DNA from 3 places in the Rahnella sp. RFA10(1/100) genome. Region 1 is predicted to be linked to each of the others. Evidence: predicted binding sites of a transcription regulator. Region 1 holds the regulator's gene; each other region holds the start of a gene.
What was found. Region 1 encodes sigma-54, which starts transcription at its own class of promoters, with help from an activator protein. Its sites were predicted from a motif close to GTTGGCACANNTTTCGCTNT; they were not measured.
Positions count from the first base shown of each region.

Region 2: glnK (P-II family nitrogen regulator) is a predicted target of sigma-54. The motif match lies at 1,971-1,990, and genes of this name have one in related genera.
Region 3: glnA (glutamate--ammonia ligase) is a predicted target of sigma-54. The motif match lies at 9,694-9,713, and genes of this name have one in related genera.

Region 1 covers NZ_SEWR01000007.1:121,647-132,678, reverse strand. The annotation lists gene ETV65_RS19445 (DgaE family pyridoxal phosphate-dependent ammonia lyase) at 1-930, shown strand, start outside; gene ETV65_RS19440 (KDGP aldolase family protein) at 927-1,667, shown strand; gene ETV65_RS19430 (PRD domain-containing protein) at 1,909-3,828, shown strand; gene npr (PTS phosphocarrier protein NPr) at 3,963-4,235, opposite strand; gene rapZ (RNase adapter RapZ) at 4,232-5,086, opposite strand; gene ptsN (PTS IIA-like nitrogen regulatory protein PtsN) at 5,154-5,636, opposite strand; gene hpf (ribosome hibernation promoting factor) at 5,735-6,022, opposite strand; gene rpoN (RNA polymerase factor sigma-54) at 6,046-7,479, opposite strand; gene lptB (LPS export ABC transporter ATP-binding protein) at 7,581-8,306, opposite strand; gene lptA (lipopolysaccharide ABC transporter substrate-binding protein LptA) at 8,313-8,870, opposite strand; gene lptC (LPS export ABC transporter periplasmic protein LptC) at 8,848-9,417, opposite strand; gene kdsC (3-deoxy-manno-octulosonate-8-phosphatase KdsC) at 9,414-9,980, opposite strand; gene kdsD (arabinose-5-phosphate isomerase KdsD) at 9,997-10,983, opposite strand; gene ETV65_RS19375 (calcium/sodium antiporter) at 11,003-11,032, opposite strand, start outside.
Region 2 covers NZ_SEWR01000003.1:35,713-46,744, forward strand. The annotation lists gene tesB (acyl-CoA thioesterase II) at 1-44, shown strand, start outside; gene amtB (ammonium transporter AmtB) at 196-1,485, opposite strand; gene glnK (P-II family nitrogen regulator) at 1,571-1,909, opposite strand; gene ETV65_RS10570 (SmdB family multidrug efflux ABC transporter permease/ATP-binding protein) at 2,252-4,036, opposite strand; gene ETV65_RS10575 (SmdA family multidrug ABC transporter permease/ATP-binding protein) at 4,044-5,816, opposite strand; gene ETV65_RS10580 (Lrp/AsnC family transcriptional regulator) at 5,953-6,408, opposite strand; gene ETV65_RS10585 (PLP-dependent cysteine synthase family protein) at 6,529-7,572, shown strand; gene cof (HMP-PP phosphatase) at 7,745-8,563, opposite strand; gene ETV65_RS10595 (SgrR family transcriptional regulator) at 8,757-10,469, shown strand; gene queC (7-cyano-7-deazaguanine synthase QueC) at 10,579-11,032, shown strand, end outside.
Region 3 covers NZ_SEWR01000011.1:5,072-16,103, forward strand. The annotation lists gene polA (DNA polymerase I) at 1-1,605, shown strand, start outside; gene yihA (ribosome biogenesis GTP-binding protein YihA/YsxC) at 1,956-2,606, opposite strand; gene yihI (Der GTPase-activating protein YihI) at 3,187-3,738, shown strand; gene hemN (oxygen-independent coproporphyrinogen III oxidase) at 3,926-5,299, shown strand; gene glnG (nitrogen regulation protein NR(I)) at 5,381-6,793, opposite strand; gene glnL (nitrogen regulation protein NR(II)) at 6,801-7,850, opposite strand; gene glnA (glutamate--ammonia ligase) at 8,104-9,513, opposite strand; gene typA (ribosome-dependent GTPase TypA) at 9,985-11,032, shown strand, end outside.

The DNA of each region.
Region 1 (11,032 bases):
GAAAGCGCGGTGGTCGTCTCCTGCGCCTCGGCCGGGATCGCGCAATCTGTCGCGGCGGTGATTGTGAAAGATGATGCCTGGCTGCTGGAAAACCTGCATGCCGCGCCGCTGGACATTCCGCACGACATCGTGCTGCCAAAAGGCCACAACGTGAATTTCGGTGCGCCGGTCGCAACGATGGTGACGATGGGCGGCGGCAAGGTAGTGGAAGCCGGTTATGCCAACGAATGTTCTGCCGCGCAACTTGCCGCCTGCATTACGCCGCGCACGGCCGCAATCATGTACATCAAATCACACCACTCGGTGCAGAAAAGTATTTTATCAGTCGCCGAAGCCGCCGAAGTGGCGCGTGCACATAACGTGCCGCTGATCGTCGATGCTGCCGCTGAAGAAGATCTGACGTGTTATTACGAAACGGGTGCGGATCTGGTGATTTACAGCGGTGCTAAAGCCATCGAAGGGCCGACCAGTGGCCTGGTGCTCGGTAAAAAACAGTATGTCGAATGGGTAAAACTGCAATCCGGCGGCATTGGCCGTGCGATGAAAGTCGGCAAAGAAGGCATTCTCGGCCTGACGCAGGCGATCGAAAGCTATCTCACCCTGCCGAAAACCACCGGACAGGAAATGGTCGACAAGATGACGCCATTCATTGCCAGCCTGAACGAAATTAAGGGTGTGACTGGCCGCGTGGTCTGGGACAGCGCCGGACGTGATATCGCCCGCACGGAAATTACTTTCGATGAAGCCGTACTCGGCTGGAAAACCAAAGCCATTGTGGACGCCATGAAGAACGGCGATATCGCGATTTATTTTCGTGGTTACCGGGCCAATGAAGGCAAGATTGAAGTCGACGTACGCAGCGTAACGCCGCCTCAGCTTGCCATCGTCGCGCAACGTTTTAAACAACTTTTCAAGGGAGACAACGCATGAAGCTGACTCCGAACTTCTACCGTGACCGTGTGTGTCTGAACGTTCTGGCCGGCTCAAAAAACAATGCGCGTGATATCTATGAAGCCGCAGAAGGCCACGTGCTGGTCGGCGTGCTGTCAAAAAATTACGCGGATGTGGCCAGCGCGGTAGCGGATATGAAGGAATATGCGGCGCTGATTGAAAACGCTTTGTCCGTCGGGTTAGGCGCAGGCGATCCGCGTCAGTCGCTGATGGTCAGCCAGATTTCTGCACAGGTTCAGCCGCAACACGTCAACCAGGTCTTTACCGGTGTCGGCACCAGCCGTGCCTTGCTGGGGCAGAATGACAGCGTGGTGAACGGTCTGATTTCGCCAACCGGTAAAGCCGGCTTTGTGAAAATCAATACCGGACCGCTGAGTTCAGGCTCTGCTGACGCGATTGTGCCGGTAGAAACGGCCATTGCGCTGCTCAGAGACATGGGGGGCAGCTCGGTGAAGTATTTCCCGATGGGGGGCCTGAAAACCCGTGACGAATTCGCTGCCGTGGCCCGTGCCTGTGCCGAACAGGATTTCTGGCTTGAGCCGACCGGCGGTATCGACCTGGAAAACTTCGAGCCGATTATGGAAATCGCGCTGGCGGCAGGTGTCACCAAAATCATCCCGCATATTTACAGCTCGATCATCGACAGTGCATCGGGTAATACGCGTCCTGAGGATGTGAAAACCCTGCTGGCCAGCGTCAGAAAACTGGTGGGTTAAGGTTCTGACACTTGCTGCCGGAGGACAAATATATTTACGCAATGAATCAACGAAGCGATAACATCACCAGATTCAAGGTATCAGCCGAAAGCGGCACGCTGTCTTTTCCGATAGTTATGTGACGGTGGGCAGCCCCTCACCGAGGGTGATGGTGCCTTAAATGGCGCGGCAACAGTGACACCCCCGTTCGCGACACGCATTTGCTGTGAACGGGGGCCCGTTGAAACGAACTGGAAGAACTATGGTGAGATTTCCCAATCAACGTCTGGCGCAACTGTTTGATGCGCTGCAAACCGAAACGCTGCCTCAGGACGAACTGGCAAAACGTCTGTCGGTGTCGACGCGAACGGTTCGTGCGGATATCACTGCGCTTAATGAAATCATCGCAGACTATGGCGCGACTTTTATACACAGTCGTGGCAGCGGATATCAGCTGCGGATTGATGACCATGGCCTGTTCTCGTCGTTGCAGCAATCGACACAACCTAAACCGAATCCGACACCCCGCACAGCCGCCGGGCGGGTGAAGACGTTGTTGATCCGCTTTTTGACTTCTGCCTTTTCATTAAAGCTGGAAGATCTGGCCGATGAATGGTTTGTCAGCCGCGGAACTCTGCAAAATGATATGGCTGAGGTAAGGGAGCATCTGGCCCGCTATCACCTGAATATCGAAACCAAGCCGCGCTATGGCATGAAGCTGTTTGGCGCTGAGCTGGCAATCCGTGCCTGCCTGACTGACCTGCTGTTTCAGCTCGATGCTGAAGAACAAACCAATCCGCTGCTCAAATCGGAAAGCCTGGAACCGGAAGCGCTGGTGCCACTGACGCGCTTTATGCATCAGCTTCTGAGTCAGTCTTCTATTCAGCTAACTGATGAGGGCGAGCACTATCTGATCCTCTATTGTGCGGTGGCCATTAAGCGTATCGCCAGGGGCTATCCGCTGACTGATTTTGATGCCGAAGATGGCGACCCGGCGGTGAAACAGGTTTCTGTAAGGCTGGCGGCAGAGCTGAAAGCGCTGGTCGGCAAGGAAATTCCTGCCTCTGAAGAGGCGTATCTGCGGGTGAATATCGCCGCGCGTCGCGTACAGCAAATTCTGCCGACAGACATCAATGCAGATGATGATGAATCGCTGGTCGATTACATCCTTTCGTATATCAACTCGCACTATAACTATGATTTGCAAGGCGATAAGCAGCTGCGTGCTGATCTGCTGACGCACATTAAGACCATGATTACGCGGGTGAAGTATCAGATTAATATTCCCAATCCGCTGCTAAACAACATCAAACAGCATTATCCGATGGCTTATGACGTCACGCTGGCGGCGGTTTCAAGCTGGGGGAAATACACGCCGTATACACTCAGCGAAAACGAGATTGGTTTTCTGGTGCTGCACATCGGCGTCGGGCTGGAGCGGCATTACAATATCGGCTACCAGCGACACCCGCAGGTGATGCTGGTATGTGATACCGGCAATTCGACAATCCGCATGATTCAGGCGCAGATTAATCGCAAGTATCCGCAACTGGTGATGAAGCAGGTTGTGACGTTGCGTGATTATGAGCAACTGGAACACATCGACGAAGATTTTATTATTTCCAATGCCCGCATCAGTGAGAAAAATAAGCCGGTGGTGGTGCTGTCGCCATTCCCGACCGAATACCAAATGGAGCAGCTCGGTAAACTGGTTCTGGTAGACCGCACGCGGCCTTATATGCTGGAAAAATTCTTCGACGAAAAACATTTTATGATCATCAATGAACCGATGACGCAGGCGGAGTTATTCCGCCATGTGTGCTCGCAGCTGGAAGCGGAAGGTTATGTCGATCAGGCGTTTTATCCGTCGGTGGTAGAGCGTGAAGAGATTGTCTCGACCATGCTGGGTGAAGGCATTGCGCTGCCGCACTCGCTGGGGTTGCTGGCAAAGAAAACCGTGGTAATCACGTTGCTCTCTCCCCAGGGCATTGCATGGGGAGAAGGGGAGACCGCACACGTAATTTTCCTGCTGGCGATCAGCAAAGCAGATTATGAAGAGGCGATGGCGATTTACGATTTATTCGTGACGTTTGTGCGGGAACGCTCAATGAGCCGTTTGCTGAGCAGTGAGAATTTTGAAAGCTTCAAGGCAATTGCAATAGATTGCCTTTCACGCATTTAAAATCTTACTTATCCCCAAAATAGTTCGAGTTGCAGGAAGGCGGCAAACGAAGGAGTCCCGATGAGCTTACACAGGTAAGTGATTCGGGTGACTGAGCGCAGCCAACGCACCTGCAACTTGAAATATGACGGGGATTAGTCCTCGTCAAAACCGGAGTTGATCAGATTTACGACAGCGGTGAGCGCCTGTTCTTCATCGGGCCCCGTGGCTTCGATTTCGATTTTCTGGCCTTTCGGGGAGTCGAGCATCAGCAGCGCGATAACACTGCTGGCCTCCGCTTCAATGCCCGTGCCGTTGCGCAGCATAACTTCTGATTCAAAGCTCTGCACCAGTTCAAACAATTTCATTGCCGGTCGGGCGTGCATGCCTAACCGGTTTTTGATTTCTACCGTTTGTTTCACCGTCATGATTTGCGTTTTTCCAGCGTGCGATGGCGGGACTGCACATTCTTCCCGCGGGAACGGAAATAGTCGGCCAGTTGCTCTGCGATGTACACCGAACGGTGTTTACCGCCAGTACAGCCAATGGCGACGGTCAGATAGCTGCGGTTGTTGGTTTCCAGCATTGGCAGCCACTGTTCGAGGTAGCTGCGGGTCTGGTAGATAAAGTTATGCACTTCAGTATGACGGTCGAGGAACGCCGCCACCGGCTTATCAAGGCCGGTCATCGGACGCAGTTTCGGATCCCAGTGCGGGTTCGGCAGAAAACGGACGTCGAAGACGTAATCCGCATCAATCGGTATGCCGTGTTTGAAGCCGAAGGATTCGAATACCATGGTCAGTTCGCGCTCGCGTTTACCCAGCAGACGGGTACGCAGCATTTCTGCCAGTTCATGAACGGACATTTCGGAGGTATCGATGATCAGATCCGCCGACGAACGCAGCGGTTCGAGCAGATCGGCTTCTTCATCAATGGCACTTTCGAGGGACAAATTTTTGCTGGAAAGCGGGTGCAGACGACGGGTGTCGCTGTAACGGCGGATCAAAGTATTACGGTCGGCATCAAGGAATAACAGCTGCGGCGAAAAACTCTCCGGCAGTTGTGACATCGCATGCTCATAAACTTCGGGTGTTTCCGGCATGTTACGGACGTCAATGCTCACGGCCGCTGACGTATTACGTTCAACGAGTGTCTGGGCAAGCTGCGGCAATAACACCACCGGTAAATTGTCCACACAGTAAAAACCCATGTCTTCTAATGCCCGTAGGGCAACCGACTTCCCGGAACCGGAACGGCCGCTGACAATCATCAGCACCATGGTGACACTCCCCTGGCATTCAGTGTTCAGAATTCATTTTCCCGGCACCGTACCGGGAATCAGCAATTTATTCGTTTTCAGTCATTATCTGGAACAGTTCTTCGTCGCTTTGCGCACCACGCAGACGCCGACATACTGTTTTATCAGCTAATTTCTTCGCGACTAAAGATAATGTATGTAAATGGGTTTTACATTGATCTGCCGGTACCAGCAAGGCAAAAAGCAAATCTACCGGCTGATTATCGATGGCGTCAAAAGCAATCGGCTGTTCAAGCTGAATGAACACGCCAACGGCACGTAAAGTGTCTTCTTCCAGCTTACCGTGCGGGATGGCGATCCCGGCACCGATCCCGGTGCTCCCCATACGTTCGCGGGTCAAAATAGCGTCGAAAATCACCTGTGGCGACAAATTTAATTGTTTGGCGGCCAGCTCGCTGATGATTTCCAGTGCGCGTTTTTTGCTGGCGCAATGAACGCCGCTTTTGGTGCATTCGGCATTAAGCACCGACGTTAATTGCATTGCAGTATCGTTAATCATGTCATCTTTCACTTTTGCGCTGTTTCACCCTTAAAGCTATATCGGCTCGTTTCCCGAAGGTCACAAGCCGATGCCCGAAGGTTTGTAGCACAGGGTTGGCTACATGAATGTCAGTGCTGTTTCAGTTTGTCTTTATGTTTATTCAGCTGTCGGGCCAGTTTATCAACCAGCCCGTCAATCGCTGCGTACATATCCTGATGTTCCGAGGTGGCATGTAATTCGCCTCCGTTCACATGCAAAGTGGCTTCCGCTACTTTCTGCACCTTTTCCACGCTCAACACCACATACACCTGATTAATCCTGTCGAAATACTGCTCGAGCTTAGCCAGTTTCGACGTGATGAACTCTCTCAGGGGATCCGTGATCTCAATGTGATGTCCGGTAATGTTGAGCTGCATAATGTCTTCCTTCTCTGTTGAGGTCAAACTAACTGTTTACGTTGGTTTGAGGGCGGGATGGACAAAGACTCTCGGTATTTGGCGACAGTCCGGCGCGCAACCATAATTCCCTGATCGGAAAGCAGGGTTGCTAACTTGCTGTCACTGAGCGGTTTTACAGGATTCTCCGCTGCGATTAATTTCTTCACCAGCGCCCGGATCGCGGTTGACGATGCCTCGCCGCCGCTGTCTGTACTGACATGGCTGGAGAAGAAATACTTCAGTTCGAAAATACCACGCGGACTGTGCAGGAACTTTTGTGTCGTCACGCGTGAAATCGTCGATTCGTGCATTTCAACGGCACTGGCAATATCGGCCAGCACCATAGGTTTCATAAATTCTTCACCCAGTTCAAAGAACGCCTGCTGCTGCTCAACGATGCAGCGCGTCACTTTCAACAGCGTGTCGTTACGGCTTTCCAGGCTTTTAATTAACCACTTGGCTTCCTGCAGATTGCTGCGGATAAATTGCCCGTCGCTGTCGCTGCGTGTGGAGTTACCCATCGCGGCGTACTGCTGGTTAATCTTCAGACGCGGAATGCTGTCGGAATTGAGTTCTACCGTCCAGACCCCTGACACTTTACGCACCAGCACATCCGGGATCACGTATTCGGATTCGCCGGTATTGATCGACTGACCCGGACGCGGATCCAGAGACTGGATCAGAAGCATCGCTCCTTTGAGTGTATCTTCTTTTAACCGGGTTGATCGCATAAGTGCGCGGAAATCATGGTTCGCCAGCAAATCGAGATGTTCGCTGATGATAAGACGGGCTTCAGTGATGAAAGGCGTGTCAGTGGCATATTGAGACAGCTGGATCAGCAGACAATCGCGCAGGTCACGTGCTGCCACCCCCACCGGATCAAAACGCTGAACGCGTTTAAGCACGGCCTCAACTTCGTCCATCGTGATGTTTTCATCACCGACGCTTTCGAGGATGTCTTCAAGGGAGACGGTCAGGTAACCGGTGTCATCCACCGCATCGACAATTGATGTGGCAATCGCGGCATCAGTATCAGAAAACGGTGTCAGCTCAACCTGCCACATCAGGTAATCCTGAAGGGTCTGGGTGGTTTCACCCTGATAAATGGGCAGCTCGTCGTCGCTGTAATCATTACCGGTACCGGACGGCGTGCCTGCGGTGTAAATCTCATCCCAGGTCGCGTCGAGCGGCAATTCTTCCGGCATATCTTTTTGCTCGAGCGCCTCACGGGTGTCTAACCCCTCGCTGTCGGTGGCTTCTACCGAGTCGATTTCTTCATGAAGGTCAGTTTGTTCCAACAGAGGGTTGCTCTCCAGCGCGAGTTGGATCTCCTGCTGGAGCTCAAGCGTGGACAGTTGCAACAAGCGGATGGCCTGTTGTAACTGGGGAGTCATAGCCAGTTGTTGGCTGAGTCTGAGTTGCAAACCTTGCTTCATATCTTGGCTTAATTCCGTTGATGAGTGAAAACGGCAACACTTCTGTCAGAGACGGCCTGTTTCAGTGTAGGTGGAAACAGGCACGGTTCCGGCGGCACAGATCACAGACGGAATTCTTCACCAAGATAAACACGTTTAACTTGTTCATCAGCAAGAATGTCGGCTGGCGTGCCGTGGGCAATCAATTTCCCCTGACTGACAATATACGCGCGTTCACAAACGTCGAGTGTTTCGCGCACGTTATGGTCAGTGATCAGTACGCCGAGGCCGCTGTCACGTAAATGCTCAATGATTTTTTTAATGTCGATAACGGAAATCGGGTCAACCCCGGCGAACGGTTCATCCAGCAGGATGAATTTAGGGTTTGCTGCCAGCGCACGGGCAATTTCCACACGACGTCGTTCACCACCGGACAGTGACTGACCGAGGTTATCGCGCAAATGAGAAATATGGAACTCTTCCATTAATTCATTCGCGCGGTCATTACGCTGTTCTTTGGTCAGATCATCACGGATCTGCAGCACCGCCATCAGGTTATCAAATACACTGAGACGACGGAATATGGAGGCTTCCTGCGGAAGATAACCAATACCGCGACGGGCGCGGGTATGCAGCGGCAGCAGGCTGATGTCTTCATCATCAACGATGATACGGCCCGCATCGCGCTGGACAATGCCCACGACCATGTAAAAGGTGGTGGTTTTACCCGCACCATTTGGGCCCAATAACCCGACGATTTCACCCGAGTTGACCATCAGGCTGACATCTTCAACGACCTTACGGCCTTTGTATGCCTTGGCGAGATTCTCTGCGATTAATTTAGCCATAAAATATCAGTTACTCTTTTTGGTCGGCTGGCCGCCCGCTGCAGGCGTTTTTTGTTGCAGCTGCGAAGGGACCAGAACGGTCGTCACACGGTTACCCTTATCACTAAAAGCTTCCATTTGCTGTTTCTGTACCAGATAAGTAATGCGGTCGCCTTTCACATTGCTGTCCAGTTGCTCAAGGTAAGCATTGCCGGTCAGCGTGACGAGGTCATTTTCCACTTCGTAGCGGACTTTCTGGGCATGGCCTCTTACCGGCTTACCGTTGTCCTGCATCTGATAGAACGTCACCGGGTTACCGTAACCTTCTACCACTTCTTTACCGGACACACCCTGCGGACGTATCACCACCACTTTATCGGCTTTAACCTGGATCGTGCCCTGATTCACCACCACATTGCCGGTAAACGTCGCGGTATTGGTGTTGACGTCGAGTGCCTGATTTGCCGAGTCAATGGTGATCGGTTTCGTTGTGTCGTCTTTTAAGGCAAATGCCGGAACGCTGACGGCTAACAATGAGCTGACGATCAGAAGATCACGGATTTTATTTTTTGCTTTGAATTTCATAGGAAGTCGATACCTTTTCGATCAGCTCTGCTGTTTTATCACGCAGATTACCACGCATTTTCATGCCGTTAGATGTAAAACCTGTACCATAAAGCGTCACTTCATCGTCTGAGGCAACGTCCTGTGTCGTCAGGTTAACCTGTGCATTGTCCGTTTTGATTCTTTGCAGCTGTGATGTCTCAGGCGTCAGGCTATCGGCCTGCACATGCCCATAGAGATAAAGCATCTTATCCTGAGTCAGTTTCGCTTTATCGGAACGTAATACCCAGGTGGCTACTTTGTTCTTGTCATACATGGTCGCGACCGGATGAGTAAACCACGACACCTGATCCGTGGTGTAATATTTTACCTCGTCTGACACCAGTTTATACGTCAGGCTGCCCATCGGGTCATATACCATCGTAACGGTGTGGGAAGTCTGATAAGTCGGATCCTGATCGTTAACCACCTGCGGAACATCATCGCTGTTGTCAGACAATGACCAGCCAATCAGCACCAGGACAATGGCGGTAAGCGCCAGAATAACCCAAAGTTTTGCTTTACTCATATCGACAGCCCTTTGGCGTCCTCCAGCTTGCCCTGCGCCAGCAGAATCAAATCACACAGTTCGCGAACTGCACCACGCCCGCCAGCGATACGGGTAACATAATGCGCTTTTGGTAACAAAACAGGATGTGCATCCTGAACCGCCACAGAAAGACCCACTTCGGCCATCACCGGCCAGTCAATCAGGTCATCACCAATGTATGCCACTTCTTCGGCCCGAAGAGACAGTGTATCTAACAGTTCGCGGAAGGCCAAAAGCTTATCCGACTGGCCCTGATACAAGTGGCGAATACCCAGAGTTTTAGCGCGATCTTCCAGTAATTTTGCATTGCGGCCTGTAATAATCGCGACTTCGATGCCGGATGTCAGCAGGCAGCGGATACCGTAACCATCGCGAACGTTGAAACTTTTCAGCTCTTCTCCCTGATTTCCCATATAGATCAGGCCATCAGACATGACGCCATCGACATCGCAAATCAGCAGGCGGACCGCTTTCGCCCGTTCAAGCACTTGCGTACTGACCGGACCGTAGCAGGTTTCCGCCAGGGCTGCGCTATTACTCATTTAGGGAATTCCTCAATTAAACTACGCCAGCGCGCAGCATATCGTGCATATGTAACACACCCAGCAACTGGTCACCATCAGCAACCATCACACACGTGATGTGTTTGTCCTGCATTAAATTCAGCGCATCAACTGCCAGCAGTGACGGACGTACGCGAATGCCGCCTGTCGTCATCACATCCGCAATTGATGCCGTATTGATGTTGACACCCATATCAAAGATGCGTCGTAAATCCCCATCGGTAAAAATCCCTTCGATTTTCATCAAATCGTTGCAGATAACCGTCATGCCCAGATTTTTACGGGTGATTTCCAGCAACGCATCCCGTAACGACGCCTCGCGGCTGACGTGCGGGATCTCATCTCCGGTGTGCATGATATCGCTGACGCGAAGCAACAGCTTGCGACCCAGTGCTCCGCCAGGGTGTGACAGGGCGAAATCTTCCGGTGTGAACCCGCGAGCTTCCAGCAGTGCGACAGCCAGAGCATCGCCCATCACCAGCACCGCTGTGGTGCTGCTGGTCGGTGCCAGCCCCAGCGGGCAGGCTTCTTTGGGCACTTTTACACAAAGATGGACATCCGCCGCTTTTCCCATCGTGCTTTCAGGGTTAGACGTCATGCAGATAAGCGTAATGCCCAGGCGTTTGAGTACCGGAATCAGCCCCAGAATTTCATGGGCTTCACCGGAGTTGGAAATCAGAATGACGACATCCTGCTTTGACACCATGCCCAGGTCACCGTGGCTGGCTTCACCGGGATGCACAAAGAAGGCCGGCGTGCCTGTACTGGCAAAGGTGGCGGCCATCTTACGGCCAATATGACCGGATTTGCCCATGCCCATGACAACGACTTTGCCATTGCAGGCGAAAATTTTTTCGCAGGCGCGGGTAAAATCACCGTTAATGTATTGATCTAACTGCTCAAGTCCTTCACGTTCTGTTTTCAGTACATCACGTCCGACGGCCTGAAAATCAAAACCGGGGGCGAAGGTATCGTTAGCCATAGTCGGTTCCTGACAGAGTTCAGAAGGCAATGCTGTCTGGTAACAGGAA
Region 2 (11,032 bases), on a different contig from region 1:
CTACGGTCCAGGAAGGCGTTATTCGTCAGAGAAAGCCTGAATAATCTTTATTAAAAAACGTCCTGTGAAAATGGCGCATTAAAAAGGGGCGATATCACTATCGCCCCTTTTGCATATCATCATTATTTTATTGTTCTGTACTGCTTAATGAGAGAGTTAGCGCACTACTTTCTTTGAAATCAGATTACTACTGGCTTATTGGTTGTAAGCATTTTCACCGTGGCTGTTAACATCCAGACCTTCACGTTCCTGCTCTTCAGGAACACGCAGACCTACAATCATGTCAGCCACTTTGTAACCGATGAAGGCCACAACACCGGACCACACCAAGGTCACGCATACGCTGAAGAACTGCACCCACACCTGATGGCTCATGGTCACACCTTCTGCATAACCTACGCCGCCCAGGGAACTGGAAGTGAACACGCCAGTCAGCAGGCAACCTACGATACCGCACACGCCGTGAACACCGAATACGTCACAGGTGTCATCAACACGCAGCCATTTTTTCAGGGTAACCACACCCCACAGGCCAGTGATACCACCGACCAGACCGATGATCAAAGCACCGCCAACGCCCACCGTACCACATGCCGGCGTGATAGCGACCAGACCCGCGATAGCACCAGAGCTTGCGCCCAGCAGTGAAGGCTTACCACGTACCATCCACTCAACCAGCGTCCAGGACAGGATTGCGCCAGCGGTAGCAATTACCGTGTTCAGGAAAGCCAGTGCGGCAACAGAGCTTGCGGCACTTGCTGAACCCGCGTTGAAGCCGAACCAGCCCACGTAGAGGATTGAGGCACCCGTGAAGACCATTGGCAGGTTGTGTGGTTTGAAAGCTTCCTTACCAAAACCGGCACGTTTACCGAGCAGATACGCTCCCACCAGGCCTGCAATTGCGGCGTTAATGTGGACAACAGTACCACCGGCAAAGTCCAGCGCACCATCAGCAGCCAGGAAACCGCCTGCCCACACCATATGAGCCATCGGGATGTAAGAGAAAGTCAGCCAGATCACCGTGAAAATCAGAACCGCTGAAAAACGTACACGCTCAGCGATACCGCCCACGATCAGCGCCACCGTGATACAGGCAAATGAGCACTGGAATGCAACATGAATCATCTGCGAGAAGGTGCCCGTCACAGAATCCAGTCCAATGCCTTTCATCATGACGTTGCTGAACCCCCCGAAGAACGCATTACCTTCGCTGAAAGCAAGGCTGTAGCCGTAGAGGATCCACAGAACGCAGACCAGAGCAAAGGTGACAATAACCTGAGTCAGCATGGACAAAACGTTTTTCGAACGCAGTAAGCCGCCGTAGAACAACGCTACGCCAGGTACGGTCATGAACAATACCAGCGCAGTACAAATCATCATAAAGGCATTATCAGCGCCGTTTGCCGCTGCTGGTGCTGCCGCCATGGCCAGCGAAGGCAGCAAAGCCACTGCACCAAGCCCCATCATGGATAAAAGTTTTTTCATTATTAACCCACCCCTGTTTCTCAAAACTGTTTTTTCTAATCTGATTTATCTCAAACCGATTGGTGTGAGAGAAAAGAACCTGAAATCACAGTGCTGCTTCGTCGGTTTCACCGGTACGAATACGGATAACACGTTGCAACTCAGCAACGAAAATTTTGCCATCACCGATCTTGCCGGTGTAGGCCGCTTTGCTGATCACGTCGATCACTTCATCAAGCTGATCGTCAGCGATAGCAATGTCGATTTTTACTTTTGGTAGGAAGTTCACGCTGTATTCCGCGCCACGGTAAAGTTCTGCATGACCTTTCTGACGGCCAAAACCTTTAACTTCCGTTACGGTCAGCCCCTGAATTCCAACAGCAGACAGCGCTTCACGCACGTCTTCCAGCTTAAAAGGTTTGATCACCACAGTAACCAGCTTCATTGTGCCACTCCTCGAATTAAGGGCCTGCCGTGAGAGGACTCACGCCCGATACGGATTGAATAAAGCAAAGGATGTGCCAGAGTTGAAATTGGTCACAGATTCATGCAATTCCCACGTAATACGGCATTTTCAGAATAATCGTGACCCTGCGCACAGTTGCCAAATCCTATTCAGCACAGCAGCGCTCGCACCATTTAAGTGCTCATCGCTGCTTTTTAGTGCATCCGGATTGATAAAAAGGTTTTGCCTGCATGAATACAGTGCGGGGAAAGCTAAAAACGGGAAAAGAAAACCGGGGGAAAAAGATAGCCGGTACCGCGGAGAGACGGCACCGGCATAAGATTATGCGTTTTCTGTTGCAGGTGTAATCTGTCCGGCAGAAGCCAATTGCTGCCCGGCAAGTTGCAACTGATACATCTGATAATACCGGCCTTTTTCTGCCAGCAGCTGCAAGTGATTACCCTGCTCAACGGCTTGTCCGCGGTGCAATACCAAAATATTATCGGCATCTACGATCGTTGAAAGCCGGTGTGCAATAACCACAAGTGTAGTCTGCTGACGGATAGCCCGTAATGCGCGCTGAATTGCCTGCTCTGTGCCGGAGTCAATATTGGCCGTTGCCTCGTCAAGGATCAGAATTTCCGGTGCCTGCACCAAAACGCGCGCCATCGCCAGTAATTGCTTCTGCCCGACAGAAAGATTATTGCCCTGTTCTCCCAGACGCGTATTGATACCTTCGGGCATTTCGCGCACCAGCGGTGAGAGCTGGACAATGTCCAGCGCATGCCAAACCTGTGCTTCATCAATATCACGGCCTAACGTGACATTGGCAAATACGGACTCTGCCAGAACGACCGGATCCTGTTGCACCATCGCAATACCTTTACGCAGGCTGGTGTGCGATAAATCGGCGAGGTTACGCCCGTCAACCCGGATCTCACCTTTGTTTAGCGGATAATAGCCCATCAGCAGATTTGCCAGCGTGCTTTTACCGCTGCCGGTATGCCCGACCAACGCGACAAATCCGCGTGATGGGACGTGCAAAGAAATGTTTTCCAGCACCCATTTATCCGGCAGATAAGCAAAGCTGACGTCTTTGATATCAATCTCACCGCTGGTCAGCAATTTATCATCGGGTCCATACTGCTGCTGCGTCCTGTCCATCAAATCAAAGATACGCTCACCGGCAACCACTGCCTGCTGCATAATCGATTGCTGTGAGGTCAGTTCAATCAGAGGCTCGTTGAGCCGTCCGAGATAATTAATGAAGGCGTATAAAACACCAACGCCTACAGAGCCCTCTGCGCTGAATCCAAAGAGAATGAGCAGACCACATAAAATTAACGAGGAGAATAAACTGAGCAAAGGACGCAACAGGAATCCTTCCAACCGCAGCGTTTGCATACGGGCCATATAGTGCGACTGACTGGCGCGGGCAAGCCGTTCCCCGAATCTTTTCTGCTGGCGGAACTGCTGAATGACATTCATACCGTTGATGACTTCATTGAAACCATCATTAATATCCGCCAGGTAAGCACGTACTTTGCGCACCACCGGCGTACTGTAAATCTGGTACAACCCCATAACAACAAACACGGCCGGGAAGATACAAATCGCCACCGATGCCAGACGCCAGTCGAGACTGAACATCGCCACCAGCATTGCCCCAATCAGGGCAATACTGCGCAAGACTGTCGATACCACAGTCACATACAAATCACGGATAACTTCCGTGTCGTTTGTCACGCGGGAAATCAGCTGACCTACAGGTTGAGTATCGAATGCACTCAGCGGCTGCCGTAGTGCAGCATCCATAACTTCGGTGCGCAGGCGCTGAACGACACCCACCGCAGCACGGTTGAACAACAGTGCCTGAAAATAATGCAGGCTTGCCGCCAGGAATTGCAGGAAAAGAAAGCTTAACGCGAGCAAACTAACCTTCCCCCACGGCATCTCACCTTTAGCCACGTAATGATCAATAAAGAAGCTGATTAAGATAGGGCCGGTCACTTCCGCTGCAGCGGCAATCCATAGCATCAGCACCGCATAAGACAGCGGTGTAGTGTAGGGTTTTCCGTATTTTAACAGGCGCTTTAGCGTTGGCCAAAGCTTCTGAATTTTAATTATTTTTTGTTCAGCCACGGTGTTCCGGCTCCTTTTCCTGCGGCACATCATCCAGCGCGGCTTCTAATTGCTGATAACGGAACATATCGCGGTACCAGCCGGGTTCTGCAGCAAGCTGATCATGATTGCCACGCTGTGAAATACTCCCCTGACTGAACACCAAAATTTCACTGGCTTCGGTCAGTGCTGAAAGACGATGAGCACTGATGATCACCGTACGGTCACTGCCCCACTGGCGAAGATTGTGCAGGATCTGGTGCTCTGTCCGGCCATCAACGGCGGATAAAGCATCATCAAGGATCAGAATTTCAGCTTTGAGGAGCAGTGCACGTGCAATCGAAATACGCTGCTTCTGACCACCGGAAAGCATGACGCCACGCTCGCCGACTTCAGTGTCATATCCCTGAGGCAATCGCAGAATATCGTCATGAACGCTGGCGAGACGCGCGGCTTCTTCAATCTCTTCCTGCGTGGCATCAGGTCTTCCGAGCGCGATATTCTGCGCGACAGTGTCTGAAAACAGGAAAGGCGTTTGGCTGACAACAGCCAGACGGGCACGCCAGTCATCAAGCTGAATTTCTTTAAGGGATAATCCGTGATAACGCACATCCCCGTCAGTGACATCGAACTGGCGCTGAAGGAGTGCCAACAGCGTGCTTTTACCGGAACCTGTCGGACCGCATAGCCCCAGCATTTGCCCAGGTTGCAGGGAAAAATTGACCGACGTTAACGCAGCGTGGCTATTTTCCGGATAATGGAAATCAGTGATGCGGGCTTCCAGCACCGCACGCTCTGCCGGTAGGGGGATGATGCCATCCACAACAGAGGGGGCTTCCTGCAACAGGCTACGAATACGACTGTAGGCCGCACTGCCACGTTCGACGATGTTAAACATCCAGGCGAGCGCAAGCATCGGCCAGATCATCAGGCCAAGGTACATGACAAAGCTGGTGAGTTCACCCAGCGTCAGGTGACCATTAACGACCATCCAGCTACCGCCGCCGATGGCCAGCAGATTCGCCATGCCGATAGAAACATAAATGGTCGGATCAAAGCGGGCATCAACGCGCGCGACACGCATATTTTTTGCACCGGTATCCGCAGCCACTTCAGCAAACTGCGATGACTGATGATTCTCCAGGCCAAAAGCTTTGATCATGCGGATACTGGTCAGGCTTTCCTGCGCCTGATCGTTAAGCGAGGAAAACGCAGCTTGTGCAGTCTTGAAGCGGGAATGAAGTTGGTCGCCATAGCGCTTGATGATGATGGCCATCACCGGCATCGGCACCAGCGAGAGTAATGTCAGTTCCCAGCTGATCTGGGTTGCCATAACGATAAGTACCGCCAACCCCATGACCAGAGAATCCACCAGCGTCAGTACGCCCTCCCCCGCAGCGAACACCACACGGTCGACGTCATTCGTAGCACGTGCAATTAAATCGCCCGTGCGATGGCGCAGATAAAAAGCAGGATGCTGGCGACTCAGCTGACGAAAAAAGTCCTGCCGCAGTTCAACTGCAAGCTGATAAGACGCGCCAAAGAGCAGCACACGCCAGACATAACGCAGCAGGTAGACCACAACAGCCGTACCCAGCATCAGGCCAAGCCACGCAAAAAGCATGCTGTAAGACATTTGTTTTGACGTAACACCATCGATAATGACCCCCACCAGTTTTGGCGGCAGTAATTGCAGAACGGCGATAATGACCAGTAAGGCGACGGCTCCCAGATACCGGCGCCATTCACGCCGGAAGTACCAGCCCAGTTGTGCAAACAATCTCACGCAGCATTTTCCATACAAATAATAATGATTTTATTGAGTTAAACCGGCAGCCGAACTCCCCGTTTCCTCTTCAGGCCGACAAGGATACCAGAGTTAACAAGTGTTTCTGATGAAACTTTTTACTGCAACTTTTGCATTAAATCGGCAATGCAGTGGTCGATTTTATGCGCTCCATCGCAAAACTTGAGGTCACATCGTTCAGTCCTGGAATGCCATTCACAAGTCGCTTGTAAAAGTTATCGTAGCTTTTCATATCGGAGACCTGAACCTGCAGCAGGTAATCGTATTCGCCCGCCATCCGGTAAAAACCCAGCACCTCCGGAAACGCTTCGACTTGCTGAACAAATCGCTGATACCACTCGCTGTTGTGATGCTGCGTCTTAATCAGCACAAATGCCGTCAGGCTCAGCCCCAGTTTCTCACCATCGAGCAACGCCACTTTCCCGCAAATAATCCCTTCATCTTCAAGACGCTTTATTCTTTTCCAGCAAGGGGTGGTCGTGAGATTGACGGCCTCCGCCAGTGTGTTGAGAGAAAGGGTGCAATCCTTCTGTAGCAACGATAAAAGTGCGCGGTCAGTTTTATCTATCATCTCGCTCTCCCGGAGAAATATTTTCTCTCAATAAGGGTATTCATGGCAAAAAGAGTAACTTATTTCTCTAATGATTACGTTATTCTTTATCTTATCAAAACTTACTTACGAGCCTGCAACATGCGTAATTCCTGGGTCAATCACGCCATCAGAGAAATCGACGCCGATTATCAGCGTTCAGCCGACACACATTTAATCCGTCTCGCACTGAATGATTTTCCCGGAATTTCGTTGTATCTGAAGGATGAAAGCACGCACCCTTCCGGCAGCCTGAAGCACCGTCTGGCTCGCTCATTATTTTTATATGGCCTGTGTAATGGCTGGATCCGCGAGAATACACCGATTATTGAAGCATCTTCGGGCAGTACCGCCATCTCCGAAGCCTATTTCGCGCGTCTTCTGGGCCTGCCCTTTATTGCCGTGATGCCCGCCTGTACCGCCCCGCGCAAAATTCAACAAATTGAGTTTTATGGCGGCCGCTGTCATTTTGTCGAAAACTCCGGTCAGATTTATGCTGCCTCGGAGCAGCTCGCGAAAGAACTGAACGGCCATTACATGGATCAGTTTACCTACGCGGAGCGGGCCACTGACTGGCGCGGCAACAATAATATTGCAGACAGTATTTTTCGTCAGATGTCCTGCGAACCACATCCGGTGCCGCGTTATCTGGTAATGAGCGCCGGCACCGGCGGAACGTCCGCAACACTTGGCCGCTACATCCGTTATCGGGGGCACGATACCGAACTGGTGGTGGTGGATCCGGAAAACTCTGTCTTTTACGATTATTTTCAGCAACGTGACGCCAGCGTTAATGCACAATGCAGCAGTCGCATTGAAGGTATTGGGCGCCCGCGTGCCGAACCCTCATTTATTCCTGACGTCATTGACAGCATGATGCGAGTGCCTGATGCCGCAAGCATTGCTGCCGTCCGCTGGCTTGAGCAGGTACTGGGGAGAAAAGTCGGCGGCTCGACTGGCACCAATATGTGGGGAGTATTGCAACTGGCAAAACACATGCGAGAGAAAGGCGAAACCGGTTCGATCGTTACCCTGCTTTGCGACAGCGGCGAACGTTATCTTAATACCTATTTTGATAATCACTGGGTAGAGAATAATATCGGTGATATTTCGGTTTATGCGGCACAACTGGAAGGACTTAACTAATATTTATCAAAAATAATTCGCGTTGCAGGCAGGCGGCAAATGTGTGAATCCCAATGAACATACATCAGTAAATGATTCGGGTGAGCAAACGCAGCCAACGCCTTTGCAGCTTGAAGTATGACGGAAAAAAGCCGGGACAGTTAAAGTGAACCCGGCTTGCTGCAATACCTTATTATTCGGGGGAATAGGTGAGGTGTGGAGTCTGCAGCCAGTGTTGCAAAAAGTGAGACACAGCCTGATTACGGCAATGTCCGATAATTTGTAAATGAGAGGCTCGTTCCTTCAGCACAGGCAAGGCGTTACCCATGATCAGCCCCATCCCGACACTTTCCAGCATTTCCTTGTCGTTCATGGCATCGCCGAATGCCATGCATTCTGACATATCGATACCCAGACCAGCAGTAAGAAGCGCCAGAGCGCTGCCTTTATTGCTCCCGGCTGGCTGCACATCCAGACAGTCTGCCGCTGAAAAACACAGGTCAAGGCGCGGGCCGAAATGCGCTTCAAGTTGCGGTACCAGCGCCAGCAGGGTTTCGTGCGGTGCGCAGAAACAAACTTTGCTGTTGCCGGAGTCAGGTAATAAACGCAGATCCTGTAACTGGTAGCGAAAGCCGCTGAACTGATGCGGGATCAGTAAATCCGGATCATCCAGAGCAGTAAACCAACCGTCATCACGGAATACATGCAAGCTGGCAGGCGTGTCCCATTGCGTATGTAAAAGCTCATGCGCACAATCTTCGGACAAGTCACTGGCATGCAGCCGGTGCCCGGATAAGTCATGAATGCGCGTGCCGTTTCCGGTGATCAGAAAACCTTCAAGCCCGATATTCGCCAGAATATCTTTCATTTCGAGATAATGACGGCCAGTCGCAAACGTCAGTTTTATTGGCTTTTCGGCCAGCTGTCGTAGCGTCGCCAGCGTTTTTTCGCCCAGCGTGTGATCAGGTAAAAGCAGTGTGCCATCCATATCAAATGCAGCTAAACGGAACATATTTTCTCTCAGAAAGGGAATGATTTTCACCGTCAAAGTATGGACTGCGATTTGCGGAACTAATAGTGAACAGTTTGTGAATACTGTTCCGGTTTTAGTTCACACTTTGGCTCTTCACTGCAAGCCAGGGCATCATAGGTGCGATAGGCTGAGCAGATTATTTAATCTGAAAAAATAAGGCTTCCTGTTTATCGTGCGCCTGCAAAACCGGCTAAATCAGTTCCAGCGTTTATACCTGAAGACCGGACAACATCCGGTTCAGTTTACCGTGGCAGAACTGGCAGAGGTATTCTGCTGCAGTGAACGGCATACCCGTACACTGTTGGCACATTTTCAGGATGCGGGCTGGATTGACTGGCAATCGCAAGCCGGCCGCGGGAAACGCGCCTCGCTCTGTTGCCTGAGAACACCTGAAGATCTGCGGGGAGCCTATCTGCAGGCACTGCTGAAAAATGGCGAACATTCGGCCGCATTGCAACTTAGTCAGTTGGATCCGAGCCATCTCAATGCATTGCTCGCACCGCATTTGGGCGGACAATGGCAGGAGGATGCGCCCACACTGCGCATTCCTTACTATCGCCCTCTCCAGCCGCTGGATCCATTGACACTGACCGGTCGCGCTGAGCAGCATCTTGCCCATACTATTCATGCAGGGCTGACACGTTTTATTCCGGGAAATTCAACCCCTCAGCCCGATCTTGCTCATCACTGGCAAATCAGTAATAACGGCAAAACCTGGCAGTTTTTCCTGCGCAGCCAGTTGTTCTGGCATAACGGTGAACCCCTTAAAACGGCGCAATTGATGGCGCGTTTTGAACAACTGAGAAATTCGCCGCGCGGTAAACATAATCTGGCATCCGTGAGCAAATTGTCACAGCCGCACGCACTGTGCCTGCAGTTTGAACTCGATAAACCTGATTACTGGCTGGCGCACCGGTTTGCCGACCTGAACTGCTTGTTATCGCATCCTGATAACCCGCATATCGGTGCAGGCCCTTTTCGCCTGACTACCTTTTCGCCCGAACTTCTCAGGCTGGAACAACATACGTTGTACGCCTTGCAGCACCCTTATCTGGCAGCTATCGAATTTTGGATCACGCCGCAACTGTTTGCGCAGAAGAGCAACGTCAGTTGCCAGCATCCTGTGCGGATCATTTTGGGGGAACAGGATGAATTATCGCGTGTGAAACCCGTCAGACGCAGTACCAGCCTGGGATTTTGCTACATCGCTGCCAATCTTAAACGTGGTGTGTTAAATGAGGCTCAGGCACGTAAAATCGTCCGTATTATTCAGCGCAGCGGCATGCTGGATAATTTACCTATCGATCATGATCTGGTGAAAGCCAGCAAGGAAATGTTGCCTGGCTGGCCAATACCTTTGCACGATGATGCGGATGTTCCGCTGCCTGCAAAACTGACATTACTGTTTCACCCGCCGGTTGAATTCGAGCTGGTGGCGAAGGCGCTCCGGAAAAAGCTGGCGGAAGAAGGTTGTGCACTGGAGATTAAGTATCATGCCGGGCGACTATGGGAAGATGATGCACGGCTGGACTCGGCTGACCTGCTTCTCGGTGATCGCCTGATTGGCGAATCCCCTGATGCATCACTGGAAAACTGGTTACAGCAAGATCCGCTCTGGCCAGGAATTCTGCGTGAAGAAGATTATGGCCGCCAGCAACAACGCCTTAGCGCTATCCAGCAAATTCCGCTGGAAAATCATCGCTCGGACGAACTGCGCGATCATTTTTTTCAGTGGATGCAATCAGCCATCGTCACGCCATTGTTTAACTATCAGTATCAGGTCAGCGCACCACCGCGCATCAGCGGAGTGCAACTCACCGCATGGGGCTGGTTCGATTTTTGTCAGGCATGGGTTCCGCCGCCACTGCCAACGGAAAGTACCTGAAGGAGCTGTTTCACTACACTCTGAAGGGAAAGGAAAGTAACATTAGGGCAATTTTACTGCCCGGTGCGCAGTAGGTTTTAGATAATGGTTTTAACAACAGGTAATCTTAATGAAAAGAGCAGTGGTGGTTTTTAGCGGCGGACAAGATTCAACAACCTGCCTGATTCAGGCTCTGCAGCAATATGACGAAGTCCACTGCGTTACTTTCGATTATGGTCAGCGTCATCGTGCAGAAATCGAGATCGCACAAAAACTGTCTGTGGAACTGGGTGCTCGTGCCCACAAACTGCTGGATGTCGGTTTGTTAAACGAACTGGCTGTCAGCAGCCTGACCCGCGATAATATTCCGGTGCCAAACTTTAATGATGAAAGTAACGGCGGCCTGCCGAGTACATTCGTTCCCGGCCGGAACATCCTATTTCTGACACTGGCAGCCATTTATGCCTATCAGATCCAGGCAGAAGCGGTGATCACCGGTGTGTGTGAAACTGACTTCTCCGGTTATCCTGATTGTCGCGATGAATTTGTTAAGGCGCTGAATGCCGCCGTCTCACTGGGTCTGG
Region 3 (11,032 bases), on a different contig from region 1:
CTGGATCGCGATGAGGTGCTGAAACAACTGAAGCCTTTGCTTGAAGATGAAAAGCAGCTGAAAGTCGGTCAGAACCTGAAGTTCGACCGCGGTGTGTTACTGCGTTATGACATCGAATTGAAAGGCATTGCCTTCGATACCATGCTTGAGTCCTATGTACTCGACAGCGTATCTGGCCGTCATGATATGGACAGCCTGGCCGATCGTTATCTTGGCCATAAAACCGTCAGCTTTGAAGAGATCGCGGGTAAAGGTAAAAATCAGCTGACCTTCAACCAAATTGCGCTTGAACAAGCGGCACCGTATGCGGCGGAAGATGCTGATGTTACGTTGCAGTTGCATCAGTCACTTTGGCCACGGATTGCACAAAGTGAATCCCTGAAGGCAGTATTCACGGACATCGAAATGCCTTTGGTGCCTGTGTTGTCTCATATCGAACGCACCGGTGTTCTGATTGATCAGAATATTCTCGCAGCCCATTCGAAAGAACTGGCTATTCGTCTGAATGAACTCGAAAACAAAGCGCATGAACTGGCTGAAGAGCCTTTTAACCTGTCTTCGACCAAACAGTTACAGGCCATTCTGTATGAAAAACAGAAATTGCCGATCCTCAAGAAAACACCGGGTGGCGCCCCGTCAACCAATGAAGAAGTTCTGGCTGAGCTGGCTTTGGATTATCCGCTGCCAAAAGTGATTCTTGAATACCGTGGGCTGGCGAAACTGAAATCGACGTATACCGATAAACTGCCCTTGATGATCAATCCGCAGTCCGGGCGTGTGCATACGTCTTATCATCAGGCAGTCACGGCAACGGGGCGTCTGTCTTCCAGTGATCCAAACCTGCAAAACATTCCGGTGCGTAATGATGAAGGGCGGCGTATCCGTCAGGCTTTTATCGCGCCAAAAGACTACATCATTCTGGCAGCCGACTACTCACAGATTGAACTGCGCATCATGGCGCATTTATCGAAAGATGAAGGTCTGCTGAAAGCATTTGCCGAGGGTAAAGATATCCACCGCGCAACGGCAGCGGAGGTCTTTGGCACGCCGCTGGACAGCGTGACTGGCGAACAGCGCCGCAGTGCGAAGGCGATTAACTTTGGTCTGATTTATGGCATGAGCGCCTTTGGTTTATCACGCCAGCTGAATATCGCGCGTAAAGAATCCCAGCGTTATATGGATTTGTATTTTGAGCGCTATCCTGGCGTGCTGGAATACATGGAACGTACCCGTGCTCAGGCTTCTGAACAGGGCTATGTTGAAACGCTGGATGGACGCCGTCTGTATCTGCCGGACATCAAATCCAGTAATGCCATGCGCCGCAAAGGTGCCGAGCGTGCAGCCATCAACGCCCCGATGCAAGGTACAGCTGCTGACATTATCAAGCGCGCCATGATCAGCGTCGCTGACTGGCTGCAACGACCTGACGCGCCGCGTGCCCGCATTATCATGCAGGTACACGATGAACTGGTGTTTGAAGTGCATAAAGATGATGTCGAAGCGGCAAGCGAAAAAATCCGCAATCTGATGGAAGCAAGCATGACGCTGGCCGTTCCGTTGAAAGTGGATGTGGGCACGGGCGACAACTGGGATCAGGCACACTAAGTGAATAGTTATTAAGCTTTTTTTGTAATTAAGCTACACAATTATGTGCTCATACCATGAGAGTGATCGCATAATCCGCGATTTTTGTGTAAGTAAACTACAAAAAGTTCTTTTTCCCCGTCAGAAAATAGGGTAAAGTTTCTCTTGTAGGGTACAGAGGTAAGATGTTCTATCTTTCAGACCTTTTACTTCACGTAATCGGATTTGGCTGAATATTTTAGCCGCCCCAGGCATTTTATGTCTGGGGCGTTTTTTATGGGATTTTCACCGTGTTACTCCCATAAAAAAAGGTAACCTTGCGGTCACCCCTTTCTGTACATTACTGACATTTCCCCGTTACGGGAGCGTTGTTATTCGCCTTCGTCAGAAACCTCTTCATCCAGCACTTCCGGTGGGATTTCGCTGAACCAGGTGTTCAGTTTGTCACTCAGTTTATCCACGCCCATTTTCTTTGGTGACGAGAATGCTTCCACCTGAATATCGCCCATGAATTCTTTCACCGCTTCACGAACCATTTTGATCTGCGCCTGACGTGCGCCTGAAGCCAGTTTGTCTGCTTTAGTGAGCAGCAACATGACCGGCGTACCTACGTCAACAGCCCACTGAATCATTTGGTGATCGAGATCTTTAAGCGGGTGGCGGATATCCATCAGCACAACCAGACCTTTCAGGGAGTTACGCATTTGCAGATATTCGCCCAGAGCACGCTGCCATTTACGCTTCATTTCTTCCGGGACTTCTGCGTAGCCATAGCCCGGTAAGTCGACCAGACGAATGCCCGGTTTCACTTCAAAGAGATTGATAAGCTGGGTACGTCCCGGTGTTTTACTGGTACGTGCGAGGCTTTTCTGCTGAGTCAGGGTATTCAGCGCACTGGATTTGCCGGCGTTTGAACGACCAGCAAATGCGACTTCAATGCCTGCGTCAGATGGCAAATGCCGGATATCCGGGGCACTCATGACGAAATGGGTCATATGATAGTTGTAAATTTGGCTGGTCAAAACGTGCGTCTCCGTGAGGCATGAGTATCTGGCTGGCGATTATAACTGCAACTGCGCCGGGATGTGTTCGTGTTTTTAAAATCCGAATGATGAGGCGAAGGGACCACAGAGATGAAGGCGGGGGAAAATTGCCTTCATGATGTAAGACATTTGCTATTCATGATGCGGGTTATTTCGCTTGTTTTCTCGCCTTGTTTTTTAATTTTTATATATTTCAATAAGATAAAATTAATGTGTTCTTTGAACGCTCAACGCGGCTGGTGGGTATCTTGAGCCTTTGTGTCAGTCGGGTAAAGTGATTCTTACGCGATGAAGGCAAGAATGGAAACATGGACGAAAATTGCATTCACGGATCACTGGAAATGCATCGCGATTTAAGGATGAACGGAGCCGGAGGCTCTGAAAGGCAAAGGAAAAACCGGGACGTTGAGGCTATACAGGGAAAGTGTTTGATGAATATCCTTCTGAAGAAGGAAAGAAAAAGGCAGCAAGGTTACCTTGCTGCCTTTTTTCTTTGTCCGCTTTCTGCTAGATTCCGCCGCAAATCTATACTAAATGTACACACCTAAGAGCAGATGCCATGAAACAGCCAGCGAAAGCACCGCGCGCCAATACCGCGACAGCTAAAACGAAGAAGAAAAGTCGTGTCGAGCTTGATATCGAAGCGCGCGAACGCAAGCGTGACAACAAGCGCCGCGGCCATAAAGCAGGCTCACGCGCTAACCCTGATGCCGCTCAGAACCAAAGCGGCGCGGGGGCGAAAAAAGCCGATCCGCGTATCGGCAGCAAAAAAGCCGTGCCATTGATCGTTGAAACCGTCACGAACAATGCGGCGAAAGCCAAAAAAGCTGCACAGCCGAAGCAAGATGCAAAACCTAAAATGACACCGGAAGAAGAACTGACGTTACTTGAAAACGATGAGCGTCTGGATTCTTTGCTGGATCTCATCGACGATGGCAAAGCATTAAACGCAGAAGATCAGGCTTATGTTGACCAGACTCTGGATCGCATTGATGTTCTGATGGAAATCCTCGGCATTGAACTCGGCGAAGATGAAGATGACGAAGAAGCCGTGAAGAACGAAGACATGATGCAGCTGCTTAAGCGCGGAAACCCAAAAGACGGTTTCTAAGCTATGCGCTGGGTTATCCCGGCAATAGCCTTACTCTTTGCATGTTATCTGCTTTGGTTATTCGGTAAACTACGCCGGTTATCGAAAACCAGAGCACGTTTGCGCAGAGCGACCTTTGCACGGCAGGCCAAAAGCCTGCCTGTAAGGCGAACCGGCAGCATCCGACGCCGGAAGGAGTAAGTCACCCATGTCAGAACAGACTACCGTCTGGGATTTAGCGCTGATCCAGAAATACAATTATTCGGGTCCGCGATACACATCCTATCCAACAGCGCTTGAGTTCAGTGAAAGCTACGATAATACCGCTTTCGAAAAGGCGGCCGCCCGTTATCCGGCACGTCCTCTCTCATTGTACGTGCACATTCCTTTCTGCCATAAGCTCTGCTACTTTTGCGGCTGCAATAAACTGGTGACCCGTCAGCAGCATAAAGCCGAAGAATATCTCAACGTGCTGGAAAAAGAGATAAGTCACCGTGCGCCGTTCTTTAAGGGCCGTCAGGTGAGTCAGCTGCACTGGGGCGGTGGTACACCGACTTACCTCAGTAAAGCCCAGATAAGCCGTTTGATGGGCCTTCTGCGGGCACAATTTAATATCCTGTCCGACGCAGAAATGTCGCTGGAAGTGGATCCGCGCGAAATCGAGCTGGATGTGCTCGACCATTTGCGTCGCGAAGGCTTTAATCGCCTGAGCATGGGCGTGCAGGATTTCAACAAAGAAGTGCAACGTCTGGTTAACCGTGAGCAGGACGAAGATTTCATCTTTGCCCTGATTGAACGCGCCCGTATGCTGGGTTTCAGTTCGACCAATATCGATCTGATTTACGGCCTGCCGAAGCAGACGGCAGAAAGTTTTGCCTACACGTTGCAACGCGTGGCAGAGCTGAACCCCGATCGCCTGAGTGTGTTTAACTATGCGCATATGCCAAAACTGTTCGCCGCTCAGCGCAAAATCAAAGATGCCGATTTACCAGGCGCAGAAGAGAAACTGAAAATTCTGCAGGAAACCATCGCTTCGCTGACCGGTTCCGGTTACCGCTTTATCGGTATGGATCACTTTGCCCGCCCTGATGATGAGCTGGCTATTGCCCAGCGCGAAGGTAAATTGCACCGTAATTTCCAGGGCTACACTACACAGGGCGACAGCGATTTGCTCGGAATGGGCGTTTCTGCTATCAGCATGCTCGGCGACACCTATGCGCAGAATGAAAAAGATCTCAAAACCTATTACGCCCGGGTGGAAGAGCAGGGGCATGCGTTATGGCGCGGTCTGGAAATGACCAGCGATGACTGCCTGCGTCGTGACGTTATTAAATCGCTAATCTGCCATTTTGAGCTGAATTTCGGCGATATTGCACAGCGTTATGATATCCGCTTCACCGACTATTTTGCTGATGACCTGGCACTGCTGAAGCCGCTGGCAGAAGACGGGCTGGTTGAGGTGAGTGATACGCATATTCTGGTGACGCCACGCGGGCGTTTGCTGATCCGTAATATCTGCATGTGCTTTGATATTTATCTGCGCCGTCAGGTGCGCCAGCAACAATTCTCCCGCGTTATCTGACTGCCTGCGCTGCAAAAATCTATTCGCAGTAAAGCAAAACAGCCGCATGAGCGGCTGTTTTGCTGTCTGGTGCAGGGACTTTTATTCCATGCCCAGTTCTTTCAGTTTGCGGGTCAGGGTATTTCGCCCCCAGCCCAGCAACCGTGCCGCTTCCTGTTTATGCCCCTGCGTATGGCGCAGCGCCGTGGTCAGTAACGTACGTTCCATTTCAGGTTGCGCTTCTGACAGCAGGTTTTGATGACCGGAACGCAGTGCGCGGTCGGCCCACTGTGCCAGCAACGTCGCCCAGCTGTCCGGCAGACTCTGACCACCGGTTTCCGGCGCCGAGGTCTCAAACAGTTCGCTGGGTAAATCCTGGATCAGGACTTCCTGACCGGCTGCCATGACGGTGAGCCAGCGGCAGGTATTTTCCAACTGGCGCACGTTGCCCTGCCATGGCAATCGCGTCAGTGCCGTTTCCGTTTCCGGATGCAGATTTTTCGCTTCCACACCCAGCTCTTTGGCCGCTACCTGCAGGAAGTAACGCGCCAGACGCGGAATATCTTCACGGCGTTCACGCAGTGGCGGCAAATGGACACGGATAACGTTCAGGCGGTGGAATAAATCCTCGCGGAATTTTCCTTCCTGAACCCGTAATTCCAGATTCTGGTGAGTTGCGGCGATGATGCGCACGTCCACTTTTACTGGCGCATAACCGCCCACACGATAAAACTGACCATCTGCCAGCACGCGCAGAAGACGGGTTTGCACATCGAGTGGCATATCACCGATTTCATCAAGAAAGAGCGTGCCGTTATCGGCTTGTTCAAAACGTCCCTGACGGATAGTGTTGGCGCCGGTAAATGCCCCTTTCTCGTGCCCGAATAATTCGGACTCGATCAGGTCTTTCGGGATGGCTGCCATATTCAGTGCGATAAAGGGCGCCTTAGCGCGCGGGCTGTGGCGATGTAAGGCATGCGCGACCAGTTCTTTACCGGTGCCGGATTCTCCGTTGATCAGCACGCTGATTGAAGAACGGGACAAACGGCCGATAATGCGGAATACGTCCTGCATCGCCGGCGCTTCGCCGATAATATCTGCGGTCGGGCCACTTGCCGGCTGGCTGCGTGCCGGTTGCTGCTGTTCCTGATAATGACTGATGGCACGCTCAACCAGTGCCACGGCTTCGTCAATGTCGAACGGTTTTGGCAGATAATCAAATGCACCTTGCTGATAGGCGCTGACCGCAGCATCCAGATCGGAGTGCGCTGTCATTATGATGACCGGAAGCATCGGATGACGTTGTTTAATCTGCTTTAACAGCGCTAAACCGTCCATTCCCGGCATCCGGATATCGGATAACAAAACGTCAGGGGTTTGAGTCGCAATGGCATCAAGCACTTCATTGCCGCTGTCAAACGTCGTGCAGGTTAAACCGGCTCCAGTGAGCGCACGTTCAAGTACCCAGCGGATGGAGCTATCGTCATCGACGATCCAGACTATCCCTCGTTGCATAAGAACCTCACTGGCGAATAGGCAGGAATACCGAGAATTCGGTATGTCCTGGCCAACTGTTAAATTCAACTTTACCCGAATGCTGATCAATCAAACTGCGCGCGATGGACAGGCCCAAACCGGTGCCTCCTTCGCGGCCACTGACCATGGGGTAAAAAAGGGTGTCCTGCAAATGCGCCGGTACGCCGGGGCCGTCATCTTCGATATCGATACGGGCCACCAGGCGATAACGCACGCCGTGTAACGTAATCTGGAAAGCAGTACGTGTGCGCAATGTAATTGTGCCGCCTTCCTCCCCCAGCGCCTGCAAGGCGTTACGGGTAATATTCAATAAAATTTGTTCTATCTGATCAGGGTCATGCGCCAGTTCCGGCAGGCTCGGGTCATAGTCCCGCACCAGTTGAACGTTATCTGGCTTTTCCATCGACACCAGTTGGCAAACACGTTCCGCAACCTGATGAATACTTTGTGTCACATGCTGACTCGGACGTTGCGGACCCAGCAATCTGTCGACCAGATTACGCAGACGGTCAGCCTGCTCAATAATGACTTTGGTGTATTCCAGCAAGGCCGGATCAGGCAGTGCCCTGGATAAAAGTTGCGCTGCACCACGCAGACCGCCAAGCGGATTTTTAATTTCATGTGCCAGACCGCGGATCAAATCACGCGCGGCAACTTGTTGAGCGTGCTGTAATTGTTCCTGGCTCAGACGGCGTTGATTATCCATCGGTGCCAGTTCTACCAGAATAAAACCTTCCGGCAGCATCTGAGCAGTCAGTGACAACACATGTGCCCTGCCATCCACGACCAGTGTCACTTCACTGTCTGTAAAGCCCTGTCCGGCTGTCAGACTTTCACGCATTAATTCGATGTTCAGCGAAAAATATCCCACCAGTTCTGGCAAAGGAGTGCCAAAAAGCTTTCGTGAACTTTGCGCCAGTAACTGCTGAGCGGCCGGATTGGCATAATGCACAGCCAATTCGTCGTCTAACAGCAGAACGCTGTTGATAAGTGAATTCAGGATCTGCCCAGCATCGGGCAGCTTGCCAGTTGCCATACCGCAGTCTCCCGCACCTGATTGGTGCATTTTATCTCGTTACCCGGCGAAATCACGGGCCAGAGGGGTTAAGCAGGAAAGAGTGTGGAGAAAAAAGCCCATCCGGAGATGGGCTGAAAGTTTCCACGGCAACAAATATAAATCGTCTGACTTAATTTTGACGCTGAAGGGGTTATTAACACAGCCTTCAGTCGGGTATTACACTCAGTGCCTGCTATAAGACGGGCACTGAGTTCAGGGTCTCATTCGGAAATTAGACGCTGTAGTACAGTTCGAACTCAACCGGATGCGGAGTCATACGCACGCGGTCCATTTCTTCTTTACGCAGACCGATGTAAGCATCGATAGCATCATCTGTGAACACGCCGCCACGGGTCAGGAACTCGCGGTCATCGTTCAATGCATTGAGGGCTTCTTCCAGTGAACCTGCAACTTTTGGAATTTCTGCTTCTTCTTCCGGTGGCAGGTCATACAGGTTTTTGTCCATCGCATCACCAGGGTGGATCTTGTTGATGATACCGTCCAGGCCAGCCATCATCAGTGCAGCAAACGCCAGGTATGGGTTAGCCGCTGGATCAGGGAAGCGTGCTTCGATACGCATTGCTTTAGGCGTTGATACGTGTGGAATACGGATGGATGCAGAACGGTTACGCGCAGAGTAAGCCAGCATTACTGGCGCTTCATAGCCCGGGACCAAACGTTTGTAAGAGTTAGTGGTCGGGTTAGCGTAGGCGTTGATCGCTTTAGCGTGCTTGATGATACCGCCGATGTAGAACAGTGCCATTTCAGACAGGCCGCCGTATTTGTCGCCAGAGAACAGGTTGTTACCGTTCTTCGACAGGGACATGTGGCAGTGCATACCGGAACCGTTATCGCCAAACATTGGTTTTGGCATGAAGGTCGCCGTTTTGCCAAACGCGTGAGCCACATTGTGCACCACGTATTTGTAGATTTGGATTTCGTCGGCTTTTTTGGTCAGGGTATTGAAGCGGGTTGCCACTTCGTTCTGACCCGCGGTGGCGACTTCATGGTGGTGAGCTTCAACAACCAGACCCATTTCTTCCATGGTCAGACACATGGTAGAACGCAGATCCTGAGAAGAGTCGACCGGAGGAACCGGGAAGTAACCGCCTTTTACTGCAGGGCGGTGGCCTTTGTTGCCGCCTTCGTATTTGGTGCTTGAGTTCCATGCGCCTTCGATATCATCGATAGCGACGTGAGAACCGGAGATGCTGCTGCCAAAGCGCACATCATCAAACAGGAAGAATTCTGGTTCTGGCCCGAACAGTACGGTGTCCGCGATACCGGAAGAGCGCAGGAAATCTTCTGCACGTTTTGCGGTAGAGCGTGGGTCGCGGTCATAACCTTGCAGCGTGGTTGGCTCAAGGATATCGCAACGAATGATCAGGGTAGTTTCTTCGTAGAATGGGTCAAGAACAGCAGTGCTCGCATCTGGCATCAGAACCATGTCAGATTCGTTAATGCCTTTCCAGCCACCGATTGAAGAGCCATCAAACATTTTGCCTTCTTCGAAGAAGTCAGCGCTAACCTGGTGCGCAGGAATGGTGACGTGCTGCTCTTTGCCTTTGGTATCAGTGAAACGTAAATCTACGAATTTCACTTCATGCTCATTCAGCATCGTCAAAACGTGTTCAGCGGACATACTAGTTCTCCCGAATTTCTCATTATCGTCGTGGAACGAATAACCATTTTTGGTCTTTAGTTGGAAATAACAGCCTTACTGGAACTGGCGTGTAGGCTGAACAGCGCTATTATTTGTCTGGTCAGGTCCTTCACCCTGTAAAAAATTTTTTACCCTAAAAAACTTTTACTCTAAAAACTATTAGCGAAAACTGTGCCAACTTTGAGAAAATGCAAACAACGCCATTTTACAGGGCTTTTGCACTCGATAAGTATGCACCATAACGGAATTCATGCACTAAAATGGTGCTGATTGCGAGAGGCAAGGCACCAAAAGGGTGCGTCATAATGGTTCAGTGGTCTTTTTGCACCGTGAAAGGGATCACAAAGTAACCATCCATAAGTTGTTTCAACAAGATCCTTGTGATCTTGTTTAGAACCTCGCTTAATACGTGTACAATAGCGCGCTATTTCTAATGCCTGAGGCAAAGCTGTGATCGAAAATTTGCGTAACATCGCCATTATTGCCCACGTTGACCATGGTAAAACCACCCTGGTCGACAAGCTGCTGCAACAATCCGGTACTTTCGGAGAACGTGCAGAAGCTACCGAACGCGTAATGGACTCCAACGATTTGGAGAAAGAGCGTGGGATTACCATCCTCGCAAAAAACACCGCCATTAATTGGAAAGACTACCGCATCAACATCGTGGATACCCCAGGACACGCCGACTTCGGCGGTGAGGTTGAGCGTGTGATGTCAATGGTTGACTCGGTGCTGCTGGTTGTGGATGCAATGGATGGCCCAATGCCGCAAACCCGTTTCGTGACCAAAAAAGCCTTCGCTAATGGTCTGAAACCGATCGTGGTAATCAACAAAGTTGACCGCCCTGGCGCGCGTCCTGACTGGGTTGTTGATCAGGTCTTCGACCTGTTCGTCAACCTGGACGCAACCGACGAACAACTCGATTTCCCAATCATCTATGCATCTGCACTGATGGGTATCGCGGGTAACGACCATAACGATATGGCCGAAGACATGACCCCGCTGTACCAGGCGATCGTTGACCACGTATCTCCACCACAAGTTGAGATGGATGCACCATTCCAGATGCAAATCTCTCAGCTGGACTACAACAACTATGTTGGCGTCATCGGCATCGGCCGTATCAAACGCGGTACTGTTAAGCCTAACCAACAAATCACTGTCATCGACAGCGAAGGCAAAACCCGTAACGGTAAAGTGGGTAAAGTTCTGACCCATATGGGTCTTGAGCGTATCGAAGCAACCGTTGCTGAAGCGGGCGATATCATCGCAATCACCGGCCTGGGCGAACTGAACATCTCCGACACTATCTGTGACCCGGCGAATGTTGAAGCTCTGCCAGCGCTGAGCGTTGATGAACCAACCGTAACCATGTACTTCAACGTAAACACCTCTCCGTTCTGTGGTAAAGAAGGTAAGTATGTGACTTCACGTCAGATCCTTGACCGTCTGAACAAAGAACTGGTGCACAACGTTGCATTGCGTGTTGAAGAAA